Linked DNA regions of Hoeflea algicola. The main gene of each other region encodes a partner of the protein of the gene in region 2 in a complex. Links are inferred from orthologs where the notes say so. Each region holds a gene or a part of one and is shown on either strand. Other genes may lie near its edges.

What was found.
Region 1: the proteins of accD (region 2) and accB are in contact, whole or in part, in a solved structure (PDB 8UXZ), measured with the Escherichia coli proteins. The link is inferred for Hoeflea algicola from one-to-one orthologs.
Region 3: the proteins of accD (region 2) and accC are in contact, whole or in part, in a solved structure (PDB 8UXZ), measured with the Escherichia coli proteins. The link is inferred for Hoeflea algicola from one-to-one orthologs.

The regions. Positions count from the first base shown.
Region 1 is NZ_JAOVZR010000001.1:428,789-431,633, reverse strand. It holds accB (acetyl-CoA carboxylase biotin carboxyl carrier protein), read left to right. Parts: upstream 1-1,116; coding sequence 1,117-1,575; downstream 1,576-2,845. Other genes in the region: accC (acetyl-CoA carboxylase biotin carboxylase subunit), read left to right, coding at 1,588-2,845; OEG84_RS02190 (DsbA family protein), read left to right, coding at 86-850; OEG84_RS02195 (M48 family metalloprotease), read left to right, coding at 1-34. UniProt on the Escherichia coli protein: This protein is a component of the acetyl coenzyme A carboxylase complex; first, biotin carboxylase catalyzes the carboxylation of the carrier protein and then the transcarboxylase transfers the carboxyl group to form malonyl-CoA.
Region 2 is NZ_JAOVZR010000001.1:3,184,609-3,192,244, reverse strand. What follows is about bases 4,759-7,636. They hold accD (acetyl-CoA carboxylase, carboxyltransferase subunit beta), read left to right. Parts: upstream 4,759-5,665; coding sequence 5,666-6,607; downstream 6,608-7,636. Other genes in these bases: OEG84_RS15640 (bifunctional folylpolyglutamate synthase/dihydrofolate synthase), read left to right, coding at 6,648-7,636; trpA (tryptophan synthase subunit alpha), read left to right, coding at 4,790-5,629; OEG84_RS15655 (flavodoxin family protein), read left to right, coding at 4,759-4,793. In the rest of the region: OEG84_RS15680 (polyhydroxyalkanoate depolymerase), read left to right, coding at 1-572; OEG84_RS15675 (DUF2852 domain-containing protein), read left to right, coding at 734-1,165; OEG84_RS15670 (M48 family metallopeptidase), read left to right, coding at 1,332-2,078; OEG84_RS15665 (phosphoribosylanthranilate isomerase), read left to right, coding at 2,189-2,863; trpB (tryptophan synthase subunit beta), read left to right, coding at 2,860-4,080; more of OEG84_RS15655, read left to right, coding at 4,083-4,758.
Region 3 is NZ_JAOVZR010000001.1:427,866-430,748, forward strand. It holds accC (acetyl-CoA carboxylase biotin carboxylase subunit), read right to left. Parts: upstream 2,182-2,883; coding sequence 820-2,181; downstream 1-819. Other genes in the region: aat (leucyl/phenylalanyl-tRNA--protein transferase), read right to left, coding at 162-782; accB (acetyl-CoA carboxylase biotin carboxyl carrier protein), read right to left, coding at 2,194-2,652. UniProt on the Escherichia coli protein: This protein is a component of the acetyl coenzyme A carboxylase complex; first, biotin carboxylase catalyzes the carboxylation of the carrier protein and then the transcarboxylase transfers the carboxyl group to form malonyl-CoA.

The sequences.
Region 1 (2,845 bases), 2.8 Mb from region 2 along the record:
TCGCGCCAATGACATCTTAACCATCGGAAAATAGAACTGCTTTCCAAGAAAGCGCTCCGCTAGAACTGACAAGAGGAAACCCGACATGGCATTTCGCAAACGCATCCCCCTGATGGCAGCGCTGCTGATTGGCACCGTTTCTGCCGTTCCGTTTCCGGCTGCTGCGTTCGACGATGCCGAAAAACAGGAAATCGGCGAAATCGTACGCGACTATCTGCTGGCCAATCCGGAAATCTTCGAAGAGGTGCAGCAGGCTCTGGCCCTGAAAAAGGAAGCCGAAAGCCGCAATATTGCGCAGGCGGCGATCACCGGCAACACCGACGCGATCTTCAACGCAGCCGAGGACATCTCGCTTGGCAACCCGAATGGCGACGTGACCGTGGTCGAATTCTTCGATTACAATTGCGGTTTCTGCAAGCGCGCCATGCAAGACATGGTCACCATCATCGAACAGGATGACAATGTCCGCTTCGTGCTCAAGGAATTCCCGATCCTGGGACCGGATTCAGTGGCAGCGCACCGGGTCAGCATGGCGTTTCGCAAGATTGCGCCTGAGCAATACGAGGCGTTTCACCTGAAACTGCTAGGCGGCGACGTGCGGGCAACTGAAGCCCAAGCGATTGATGTGGCGGCGGGTCTCGGGGTCGACGAGGCAACGCTGCGGGCCGGCATGGACGACCCGGAAATCGAGCAGTCGATCCGGCAATCGTACCAGCTCGCCGATGCGCTGGGCATTTCCGGCACACCGTCCTTCATCCTTGGCGACGAAGCGGTTTTCGGCGCCGTGGGCGCAGAGCCGTTGCTTGACAAGATCGCCAATCTGCGGTCCTGCAAAAGCACCGTCTGCTGATCAGAAACCTATCCTGCACAAGGCAATGCCCCGCAATCGCTTGTGGACAATCCGGAGGGCGGGTCAAAAGCCTTCCCCCGGCTTGGAGTCAAGGTGTATGACTGGGGCCGCGCGGCTCGACGCTGGCTGCAGGATCGGAACCATTTTCGCGGCCGCAGATCCCTTGGCGGGCTTGTCAGCAGACGGCACGGGGCTGTAAAGGGACGAACAAACAACGAGACGGCTGAAGCCGCCGTCCACGGCACCAACAATAGAGGCAATGTCCGATGGCAACAAGAAAACCGTCGATCGACCAGGATCTGATCCGGGATCTGGCCAATATTCTCAACGAGACCGATCTGACCGAAATCGAAATCGAGCAGGACGACTTGCGGGTGCGCGTCAGCCGCGCCGGGACGGCTCAGACGATTCATGCTCCAATTGCCCAGCCGCAGGTTACCGCCCCTCAGCAGGCCCCTGTTGAAGCGGCGCCGGTTGCGGCGACTCCATCAGCCAACGCCATCACGGCGCCGATGGTCGGCTCGGTCTACCTGTCGCCGGCGCCCGGCTCCAAGCCGTTCGTCGAGGTTGGCCAGATGGTCAAGGAAGGCCAGACCATCCTGATCATCGAAGCGATGAAGACCATGAACCAGATTCCCTCACCGCGCGCCGGCAAGGTCATCCAGATTCTGGTTGCCGATGGCGATCCGGTGGAATTCGCCGAACCGATGATCGTGATCGAATAAGTGAGTCAGCCCATGTTCTCCAAGGTTCTCATCGCAAACCGTGGCGAAATCGCTCTGCGGGTGCTGCGCGCATGTAAGGAGCTGGGCATCCAGACCGTGGCTGTGCATTCGACGGCCGATCAGGACGCCATGCATGTACGGCTGGCCGATGAAAGCGTGTGCATCGGGCCGCCGCCTTCGCGCGACAGCTATCTCAATATCCACCAGATTGTCGCGGCCTGCGAGATCACCGGTGCCGATGCGGTGCACCCGGGCTACGGCTTTTTGTCGGAGAACGCCAAATTCGCCGATATTCTCGATGCGCACGGCATCACCTTCATTGGCCCGACTGCGGATCATATCCGCCTCATGGGAGACAAGATCACGGCCAAGAAAACGGCTGTGTCGCTTGGCATCCCTTGCGTGCCGGGCTCTGATGGCGAGGTGTTCGACGTAGAACAGGCGATAAAGGTTGCCGAGGAAACCGGTTACCCGGTGCTGATCAAGGCAACAGCTGGCGGCGGCGGCAAGGGCATGAAAGTGGCCCATAATGCCGAGGAGCTGTCGGAAGCCCTGTCGACGGCCCGATCGGAAGCGCTGGCAAACTTCGGCAATGACGCCGTGTACATGGAAAAATACCTGGGCAAGCCGCGTCATATCGAAATTCAGGTTCTTGGCGATGGCGAAGGCAACGCGATTCATCTGGGCGAACGCGATTGTTCGCTGCAGCGGCGCCACCAGAAGGTCTGGGAAGAAGCAAATTCGCCTTCGCTGAACGAAGACCAGCGCATGGAAATCGGCGAGATCTGTGCCGCTGCGATGCGCAAGCTGAAATATCGTGGCGCAGGCACCATCGAGTTTCTCTATGAAAACGGGGAATTCTATTTCATCGAAATGAACACGCGGCTGCAGGTCGAACACCCGGTGACCGAGGCGATCACCGGCATCGACCTGGTCAACGAGCAGATCCGGGTCGCTTCCGGCGCAGGCATGTCCGTCACCCAGAGCGACATTCGCTTCCACGGCCATGCCATCGAATGCCGCATCAACGCCGAGGATCCGGACACGTTCGTGCCGTCGCCGGGAACGATCACCCATTACCACACACCCGGCGGCCTGGGCGTACGGGTCGATTCAGGCGTCTATCAGGGTTACAAGATCCCACCCTATTACGACAGCCTGATCGGCAAGCTGATCGTGCACGGGCGCACCCGGGTCGAATGCATGATGCGGCTGAGGCGCGCGCTGGATGAATTTGTGGTCGACGGCATCAACACCACGCTGCCGCTGT
Region 2 (7,636 bases):
TCCCGTGGCCGCTGCCGGCCTTTACCCGCTCGGTTTATCCGGGGTTCCTGCAATTGTCGGGCTTCATGACCATGAATCTTGACCGCCACATGATCGCGCAGAAGGATTTCTACCTGCACCTGGTCAAGGATGACGGCGATTCGGCCGAGCGGCATCGCGATTTTTACGACGAATATCTCGCGGTGATGGATCTGACCGCCGAATTCTATCTACAGACCGTCGATACGGTGTTCATCAAGCATTCGCTGCCCAAGGGCGAAATGATGCACCGCGGTCGCAAGATCGACACTACGGCGATCCGTTCGGTAGCGCTGCAGACGGTCGAAGGCGAGAACGACGATATTTCCGGACTTGGCCAGACCGAAGCGGCACAGACCATCTGCCCCAACATTCCCGACGCCATGCGGCAGCATTACGTGCAGCCGAAGGTCGGTCATTACGGCGTGTTCAACGGCTCGCGCTTCCGTGCCGAGATCGCCCCGCGAATCATCGAATTCGCCCGCGCCAACGCCCGTGCGGACCGTAGTTCGAAGACTGCGCCGAAGCTCGTCAAGGGTGGCCGCAGCCACTGAAAATGAAAATCAACCGCATTTTAGTTATCCGATAATCTTGTTTTATACCAACAGGTTATCGGATTACTGCGGGCATTTTCTTGAATCGGCGGTCGACCCATACCACATCATTTACACAGGAAAACGCCCCCGCTTTCCTTCAAATGATGAGGTTTTCACCGATGACACAGACCGCAATGATCCGCCCGGCGTGGACGCCGGCAACCATCGCCCTGATGATCCTGGGGTTCATGGTTTTCTGGCCGCTGGGTCTGGCCATGCTGGCTTACATCCTGTTTGGTGACCGGCTTGATACGTTCAAGTCCGATGTCAACCGCGCCGCAGACGGCTTCGCCTGCTCGTTCCGCAGGAGCACCCATGCGCCGCGCACGAGCACCGGCAACGTGGCTTTTGACGAATGGCGCGACGCCGAGATGGCGCGGCTTGATGAAGAACGCAAGAAGCTCGATGAAATGCGCCAGGAATTCGACCAGCACATGCGCGACCTTCGCATGGCCCGTGACCGCACCGAGTTCGAGCAGTTCATGGCCGACCGCAAGGCCAGCCAGAACAAGGCCAAGAAGGGCCGCTCGGTCCCTGAAATCGACGGCTGAACGGCCGCAACATGACCTCCCTGGAGGGCGGCGCCCATCGCGCCGCCCTTTTTGATTCAATGCTATTTGGCCGGTACACTATCATGCAAGCCGTGGCTGCTGCAGCCCGGACGCTTTGCCGTGCTAATTGTCGCTCTCAAAACGCTCGAATCGGTTATGAGAAACCATGTTCGGATTAGGCCGCCCCACCCGCAGATCGCCCGCGCCACGGCCACAAGCCGTGAGCGTCAATGGCCGTGAGTTACCGCTGACGATCCGTGAACACGCCCGCGCCACCCGCATGACACTGCGGATAGAGCCCGGCGGGCATGCCTTGAAGCTGACCATTCCGCCCGGTTTGCCAAGCCCCGAGATTGACGCGTTCCTGACCCGCCATCACGGCTGGCTGATGACGCGGCTTGCCCGGGTTCCTGATACCGGACCGCTCGCCGAGATCGGCAAGATCACCATTCGCGGGGTCGTGCACCGGATCGAAATGACAGGCAAATTGCGCGGGCTGGCAGAAGTAACCGAGATCGACGGCGAGCCGGTACTGCTGGTTTCGGGCAACCCGGAACATGCCGGCCGGCGTGTGTCGGATCACCTCAAGCGGGTGGCACGGGCCGAGCTCGAGGTTCTGGTGGCCGGCCATGCGGCAGATCTTGGCAAGAAGGTGCGGTCGATTTCCTACAAGGATACCAAGAGCCGCTGGGGATCGTGCACGTCGGAGGGCAACCTGTCGTTTTCCTGGCGGATCGCCATGGCGCCGGACTTCGTCATCGATTATCTGGCCGCCCACGAGGTGGCGCATCTGGCGGAAATGAACCACGGACCCAATTTCTGGGCGACCTGCAAAAGGCTCTGCCCGCGCACCGATGAGGGCAAGCGCTGGCTCAAGCAGAATGGTTCGCGCCTGTTTGCGGTGAAGTTCTAATCCGGCGGCAGTTTTGCAGGCTGAATGTTTCCGTTGCCGGAGCGGTCTTGGTCGCGGCTTTGATGCATGCCCGTCTCGACTCCGCCATGGTTTTGTGCGAGTTCAGCCGCATGAAAGCGATGATCAAGATTTGCGGCCTGAGCACGCCCGAAGCGGTGGATCGCGCGGCCGAATTGGGCGCTGATATGGCGGGTTTCATTTTCTTCGAAAAGAGCCCGCGCCATGTCACCGTCTCCACCGCCGCCGGCCTTGCCCAGCAGGCACGGCGCCGGGGCCTGAAAACGGTCGCGGTCACAGTCGACATGGACGATTCCGGCCTTGACGAGATCGTCGCGCAAATGAAGCCCGACTGGCTGCAACTGCATGGTGGCGAAAGCCCCGAGCGCGCCGCGGAACTGAAAGCGCGGTTCGGCCTGCCGGTGATGAAGGCATTTGCCATCCGCGAGGCCGCAGACCTTGCGCGGATCGCTCCCTACCAGGGCATTGCCGACCGGTTTTTATTCGACGCCAAGCCGCCGAAGGGATCCGATCTGCCCGGCGGCAACGGCGTCAGCTTCGACTGGCGTCTGCTTGCCAAGCTTGACGAGGCCGCTAGTTACATGCTTTCCGGTGGGCTGACAAAAGACAATATTGGCGAGGCGCTGGCGATCAGCGGCGCGCCGGGCGTCGATGTTTCGTCGGGCGTTGAAAGCGCACCGGGCATCAAGGATCTCTCTATGATGGACGGCTTCGTCCAGGCGGTTCGCGATGCGGACAAAATTCGGTCTCAGGAGTACGTGAAGTGAACCAGCCAACCACCCCGAATTCATTCCGCACCGGCCCTGATGAACAGGGCATGTTCGGTATTTTTGGCGGTCGTTTCGTTGCCGAAACACTGATGCCGCTGATCCTCGAACTGGAAGAGGAATGGGCCAAGGCAAAAGCTGACCCGGCCTTCCGCGCCGAGCTCGACTATCTCAACTCCCATTATGTCGGACGGCCCTCGCCGCTGTATTTTGCCGAGCGGCTGACCGAGCATCTGGGCGGCGCCAAGATCTATTTCAAGCGCGACGAGCTCAACCACACCGGCTCGCACAAGATCAACAATTGCATCGGCCAGATCCTGTTGGCCAAACGCATGGGCAAGACTCGGATCATCGCCGAAACCGGCGCCGGCCAGCACGGTGTCGCCACAGCCACTGTGGCGGCACGTTTCGGCTATCCGTGCGAAGTCTATATGGGCGCCACCGATGTACAGCGGCAGGCGCCCAACGTGTTCCGGATGAAACTGCTTGGCGCCAAGGTCCATTCGGTTACATCCGGCCATGGCACGCTGAAAGATTCGATGAACGAGGCGCTTCGCGACTGGGTCACCAATGTCGACGACACCTATTACCTGATCGGCACCGCGGCGGGCCCGCACCCCTATCCGGAAATGGTGCGCACCTTCCAGTCGGTGATCGGCGAGGAAACCCGTGAACAGATGATGTCTGCCGAAGGCCGGTTGCCGGACATGCTGGTTGCAGCTGTCGGCGGCGGCTCCAACGCGATCGGCCTGTTTCACCCGTTCCTTGACGACAAGGATGTGCAGATTGTCGGCGTCGAGGCTGGCGGCAAGGGGCTGAACGGCGAAGAACATTGCGCCTCGCTTACCCTCGGCTCACCAGGCGTGCTGCATGGCAACCGCACCTATCTGCTGCAGGATGGCGACGGCCAGATCAAGGAAGGCCACTCGATCTCGGCCGGCCTCGATTATCCCGGCATCGGGCCCGAGCATTCATGGCTGAAGGAAGCCGGCCGGGTCGATTATGTGCCGATCATGGATACCGAGGCGCTTGAAGCGTTTCAGCTGTTGACCCGGCTTGAAGGCATCATCCCAGCACTGGAGCCCGCGCACGCGCTGGCCGAGGTGATCAAGCGCGCTCCGAAAATGGGCAAGGATCAGATCATCGTCATGAATCTGTGCGGCCGCGGCGACAAGGACATCTTCACCGTCGGCAAGATCCTCGGAATGGAGCTCTGAGCATGGTTGAATATTCCGATCTGAAGGCACTTTTCATCAACACCACGCTGAAGAGCACCGCGCAGGGCGAAAGCCACACCGAACGGCTGATGCGCAATTCGATGGCGATCATGCAAACCAATGGCGTGCAGGTCGACTATTTGCGTGCCGCGGACCATCATATCGCTTTCGGCGTGCAGCCCGACATGCGCGAGCACGGAGCTGACCGCGACGACTGGCCGGAGATTTTCTGGCCGAAAGTGCGCGATGCCGACATTCTGGTGGTCGGCACACCGTTGTGGCTGGGCGAGGAATCCTCGCTGTGCCGGGTGATCATCGAACGGCTCTATGCCCATTCCGGCCAGCGTAATGACCGCGGCCAGTATATCTATTACGGCAAGACCGGCGGCTGCGTGATCACCGGCAACGAGGACGGCGTCAAGCATGCCTCGATGACCTGCCTGTATGCCATGCAGCATGTCGGCTACACGATTCCGCCGCAGGCCGATTGCGGCTGGATCGGTGAAGTCGGGCCGGGCAAGTCCTATGGCGACGATGGCGCCGGCTATGACAACGACTTTACCAAGCGCAACACCACCTTCATGACCTGGAACCTGATGCATATGGCCCGTATGCTCAAGGACGCGGGCGGCATTCCGCGGCACGGCAACGACGTCAACGCCTGGAATGACGGCGCGCGCTTCGACCACCCCAAGATCGGACAAGCTGAATGACCACTCGCATCGACACCCGTTTTGAAAAACTCAAGGCCGAGGATCGGCCGGCGCTGGTGACCTATTTCATGGGCGGAGATCCGGATTACGACACATCGCTGAAGATTATGCAGGCGCTGCCGGGTGCGGGCTCCGATGTGATCGAGCTGGGGATGCCGTTCTCCGACCCGATGGCCGACGGGCCGGCAATCCAGATGGCCGGACAGCGGGCGCTCAAGGCCGGGCAGTCACTGAAGCGGACGCTGGATCTGGCGCGCGATTTCCGCAAGACCGACAACGAAACGCCAATCGTGCTGATGGGCTATTACAACCCGATCTATATCTATGGCGTCGAGAAATTCCTGGTTGATGCACGTGAGGCCGGTATCGACGGGCTTATCGTGGTCGACCTGCCGCCGGAAATGGACGAGGAACTGTGCCTGCCGGCGCTCAAGGCCGGGCTCAACTTCATCCGGCTGGCGACACCAACCACCGATGACAAGCGGTTGCCACGGGTGCTGAGCAACACCTCGGGCTTTGTCTATTATGTCTCGATGACCGGGATCACCGGATCGGCGATCGCCGATACGTCCAAAGTCAACCTTGCGGTCGAACGGATCAAGAGCCATACCGACCTGCCGGTCTGTGTCGGTTTCGGCGTCAAAACCGCCGAGCAGGCACGTGTCATCGGCCAGTCGGCTGATGGCGTGGTGGTCGGCACTGCCATCGTCAACCAGATCGCCAACACACTTGACGCCAACGGTGCGGCCACCGCCGATACCGTCGAAAGCGTCGCCACCATGGTCCGCGGACTGGCGACCGGCGTGCGTGCCGCACGTCTTGCGCCGGCGCAATAGCACCCCCACATTGGTGGAGAATTCGGAGATGACCCCGTGAACTGGATCACAAATTACGTCAGGCCAAAGATCAACTCGATGCTCGGCCGCCGCGAGGTGCCGGAGAATCTGTGGATCAAGTGCCCCGAAACCGGGGAAATGGTGTTTCACAGCGATCTGGAAGAAAACCATTTCGTCATTCCCGCCTCCGGCTACCACATGAAAATGTCGGCCGAAGCGCGGCTGAGACACATTTTTGGCGGCAGCCAATACGAGGTACTGCCATCACCGAAAGTGCCGCAGGATCCGCTGAAATTCCGGGATTCGAAGAAATATGCCGACCGTCTGAAAGACAGCCGCACCAAGACCGGGCTCGAGGATTCAGTGGTTGCCGCCCATGGCGCGGTGCGCGGGGTCGATATCGTCGCCTGCGTGCATGATTTTGCCTTCATGGGCGGTTCGCTCGGCATCGCCGCCGGCGAAGCCATCATCCAGGCGTTCGAAGCAGCCATAGCCCGCAACTGCCCCTTGGTGATGTTCCCGGCCTCGGGCGGCGCGCGGATGCAGGAAGGCATCCTGTCGCTGATGCAATTGCCGCGCACCACGGTGGCGGTGGAGATGCTCAAGGAAGCCGGGCTGCCCTATATCGTGGTGCTGACCAACCCGACCACCGGCGGCGTTTCAGCCTCCTATGCGATGCTCGGCGACGTGCATCTGGCCGAACCCGGCGCGGAAATCTGCTTTGCCGGCAAACGGGTGATCGAACAGACCATTCGTGAAAAGCTGCCCGAAGGCTTCCAGACGTCGGAATACCTGCTCGACCACGGCATGATCGACATGGTGGTGCACCGTCACGACCTGCCGGAAATGATTTCACGGCTGCTGCGGATTTTCCTGAAGATGGACGCTCCCGCACCGGTGGAACTTCCCGCTCAACCGGACGACGAAGCGGCAACAGCCGAGATCGCCGCCGACGAACCTGCGGAAGCCGCACAATAGGGCTGACGCTCAAAGGCGGCGGCAACAGGAATACGCCACAATGACAACACGAGAACCGGTGACGTCGGCGGCCGAACGGGAAATCAACGCACTGCTGGCGCTGCATCCGAAGGGCTTCGACCTGTCGCTCGGGCGGATCACGCGGCTGCTCGAGCGGCTCGGCAATCCGCACCACAGGCTGCCACCGATCATCCACATTGCCGGCACCAACGGCAAGGGTTCAACCAGCGCATTCTGCCGGGCAATCCTGGAGGCGCAGGGGCTGAAGGTGCATGTCCATACCTCGCCACACTTGGTCAACTGGCACGAGCGGTTTCGCCTCGGCGCAGAGGGTGGCGGCCGGCTTGCCGATGACGAAGTACTGGCCGATGCGGTGCGGCGGGTGGCAGTCGCCAATCAGGGCGAAATGATCACCGTGTTCGAGATCCTGACGGCGGTGATGTTCGTGCTGTTTTCCGAACACCCTGCGGATGCCGCCATCATCGAGGTGGGCCTCGGCGGCCGGTTTGACGCCACCAATGTGATCGAACGGCCGGCAGTGGCGGTGATCATGTCGATTTCGCTCGATCACCAGGCCTATCTGGGCGACCGGGTGGAACTGATCGCCGCTGAAAAGGCCGGCATTCTCAAGCCCGCGGTGCCGGTGGTGATCGGCGCACAACCGGAAGAGGCAGCGCGCGAGGTGCTGACCGGTATCGCCGCACGGCTTCGCTGTCCGCTCAATCTGTTTGGGCAGGATTTCTTCGCGCATGAGGAAAACGGCCGGCTGGTCTATCAGGATGAGGAGGAACTCATCGACCTGCCGCTACCGAGACTTGCCGGCCGGCACCAGCAGGCCAATGCAGCGGCGGCGATCCGCGCGTTGAAGGCGGCCGGCTTTGTCCTAGATGAACAGGCGATTGCCGCAGGGCTGACCAATGTCACCTGGCCGGGACGGTTGGAACGGCTGGCTCCGGGGCTGATTGCCCAGGACGCCATGGACGGGCTCGAAATCTGGATCGACGGCGGCCACAACCCCGGCGCCGGGCG
Region 3 (2,883 bases), 2.8 Mb from region 2 along the record:
GACTCCTATAGGTGGATGTTCCTTCACCCTGACAACGCATTGTGGCTTTGCTTGGTTCCCTTCAGGCAATCTGCACGCAGAGTTCGACAAGCGCTGGGCTGCTCAGCGACGCGTAGCGGCGGTCGGTGGGGCATCAGCCATCGTGTAAATAAGGGAGTATTTTATGCAGGGTCGGAAAAGGCGATGTTGTCGCCCTCAAGCGCTGCGGCAAGCAGATCGGCATATTCTTGGCGCGGGATATCGATCGCGCCGAACCGCTTGAGGTGCTCTGTGGTGAACTGGGTATCAAGCAGGATGAAACCGCGCGCACGCAGCCTCTCGACCAGATGCACGAGACAGATCTTCGAGGCGTCGGTGGCGCGGGTGAACATGCTTTCGCCGAAGAAGGCGCGCCTGAGCGAGACACCATAGAGCCCGCCAACTAATTTTCCATTCAGCCAGGCTTCCACCGAATGGGCATGACCGAGCCGGTGCAGGCTGCTGTAAAGTTCTGAGATGGTGGAATTTATCCAGGTCGATGGCCGATTGTCGGCGTAAGCCGCGCACGCTGCCAGCACGCCGTCGAAATCCGTGTCAAATCGGATCTGATAGGGGGCCTGACGTACCGTCCGGGCCAACCGCCGCGGCACATGAAACTTGTCCAGGGGCAGCACGCCGCGGATTTCCGGCTCGACCCAGAAAAGTTCAGGATCATCTGCCGAATCGGCCATCGGGAACAGCCCCGAGGCATAGGCCTGCAACAGCAGGTCGGGCGTGATCGGCGGATACGAACTGCGTGCCATACCTCAGGTGCCCCGCGCCGCGGACCTGCCCGCGATCCTATTTACCGGCTTTGGCCGCAGCCTTGGCGGCAAGAAACTTTTCCAGCCAGTGAATGTCGTAGTCACCATTGGCGATGTCCGGATTGGCAAGAAGATCGCGAAACAGCGGCAGCGTGGTGTTGATGCCGTCGACCACAAATTCATCCAGCGCGCGCCTCAGCCGCATCATGCATTCGACCCGGGTGCGCCCGTGCACGATCAGCTTGCCGATCAGGCTGTCGTAATAGGGTGGGATCTTGTAACCCTGATAGACGCCTGAATCGACCCGTACGCCCAGGCCGCCGGGTGTGTGGTAATGGGTGATCGTTCCCGGCGACGGCACGAACGTGTCCGGATCCTCGGCGTTGATGCGGCATTCGATGGCATGGCCGTGGAAGCGAATGTCGCTCTGGGTGACGGACATGCCTGCGCCGGAAGCGACCCGGATCTGCTCGTTGACCAGGTCGATGCCGGTGATCGCCTCGGTCACCGGGTGTTCGACCTGCAGCCGCGTGTTCATTTCGATGAAATAGAATTCCCCGTTTTCATAGAGAAACTCGATGGTGCCTGCGCCACGATATTTCAGCTTGCGCATCGCAGCGGCACAGATCTCGCCGATTTCCATGCGCTGGTCTTCGTTCAGCGAAGGCGAATTTGCTTCTTCCCAGACCTTCTGGTGGCGCCGCTGCAGCGAACAATCGCGTTCGCCCAGATGAATCGCGTTGCCTTCGCCATCGCCAAGAACCTGAATTTCGATATGACGCGGCTTGCCCAGGTATTTTTCCATGTACACGGCGTCATTGCCGAAGTTTGCCAGCGCTTCCGATCGGGCCGTCGACAGGGCTTCCGACAGCTCCTCGGCATTATGGGCCACTTTCATGCCCTTGCCGCCGCCGCCAGCTGTTGCCTTGATCAGCACCGGGTAACCGGTTTCCTCGGCAACCTTTATCGCCTGTTCTACGTCGAACACCTCGCCATCAGAGCCCGGCACGCAAGGGATGCCAAGCGACACAGCCGTTTTCTTGGCCGTGATCTTGTCTCCCATGAGGCGGATATGATCCGCAGTCGGGCCAATGAAGGTGATGCCGTGCGCATCGAGAATATCGGCGAATTTGGCGTTCTCCGACAAAAAGCCGTAGCCCGGGTGCACCGCATCGGCACCGGTGATCTCGCAGGCCGCGACAATCTGGTGGATATTGAGATAGCTGTCGCGCGAAGGCGGCGGCCCGATGCACACGCTTTCATCGGCCAGCCGTACATGCATGGCGTCCTGATCGGCCGTCGAATGCACAGCCACGGTCTGGATGCCCAGCTCCTTACATGCGCGCAGCACCCGCAGAGCGATTTCGCCACGGTTTGCGATGAGAACCTTGGAGAACATGGGCTGACTCACTTATTCGATCACGATCATCGGTTCGGCGAATTCCACCGGATCGCCATCGGCAACCAGAATCTGGATGACCTTGCCGGCGCGCGGTGAGGGAATCTGGTTCATGGTCTTCATCGCTTCGATGATCAGGATGGTCTGGCCTTCCTTGACCATCTGGCCAACCTCGACGAACGGCTTGGAGCCGGGCGCCGGCGACAGGTAGACCGAGCCGACCATCGGCGCCGTGATGGCGTTGGCTGATGGAGTCGCCGCAACCGGCGCCGCTTCAACAGGGGCCTGCTGAGGGGCGGTAACCTGCGGCTGGGCAATTGGAGCATGAATCGTCTGAGCCGTCCCGGCGCGGCTGACGCGCACCCGCAAGTCGTCCTGCTCGATTTCGATTTCGGTCAGATCGGTCTCGTTGAGAATATTGGCCAGATCCCGGATCAGATCCTGGTCGATCGACGGTTTTCTTGTTGCCATCGGACATTGCCTCTATTGTTGGTGCCGTGGACGGCGGCTTCAGCCGTCTCGTTGTTTGTTCGTCCCTTTACAGCCCCGTGCCGTCTGCTGACAAGCCCGCCAAGGGATCTGCGGCCGCGAAAATGGTTCCGATCCTGCAGCCAGCGTCGAGCCGCGCGGCCCCAGTCATACACCTTGACTCCAAGCCGGGGGAAGGCTTTTGACCCGCCCTCCGGATTGTCCACAAGCGAT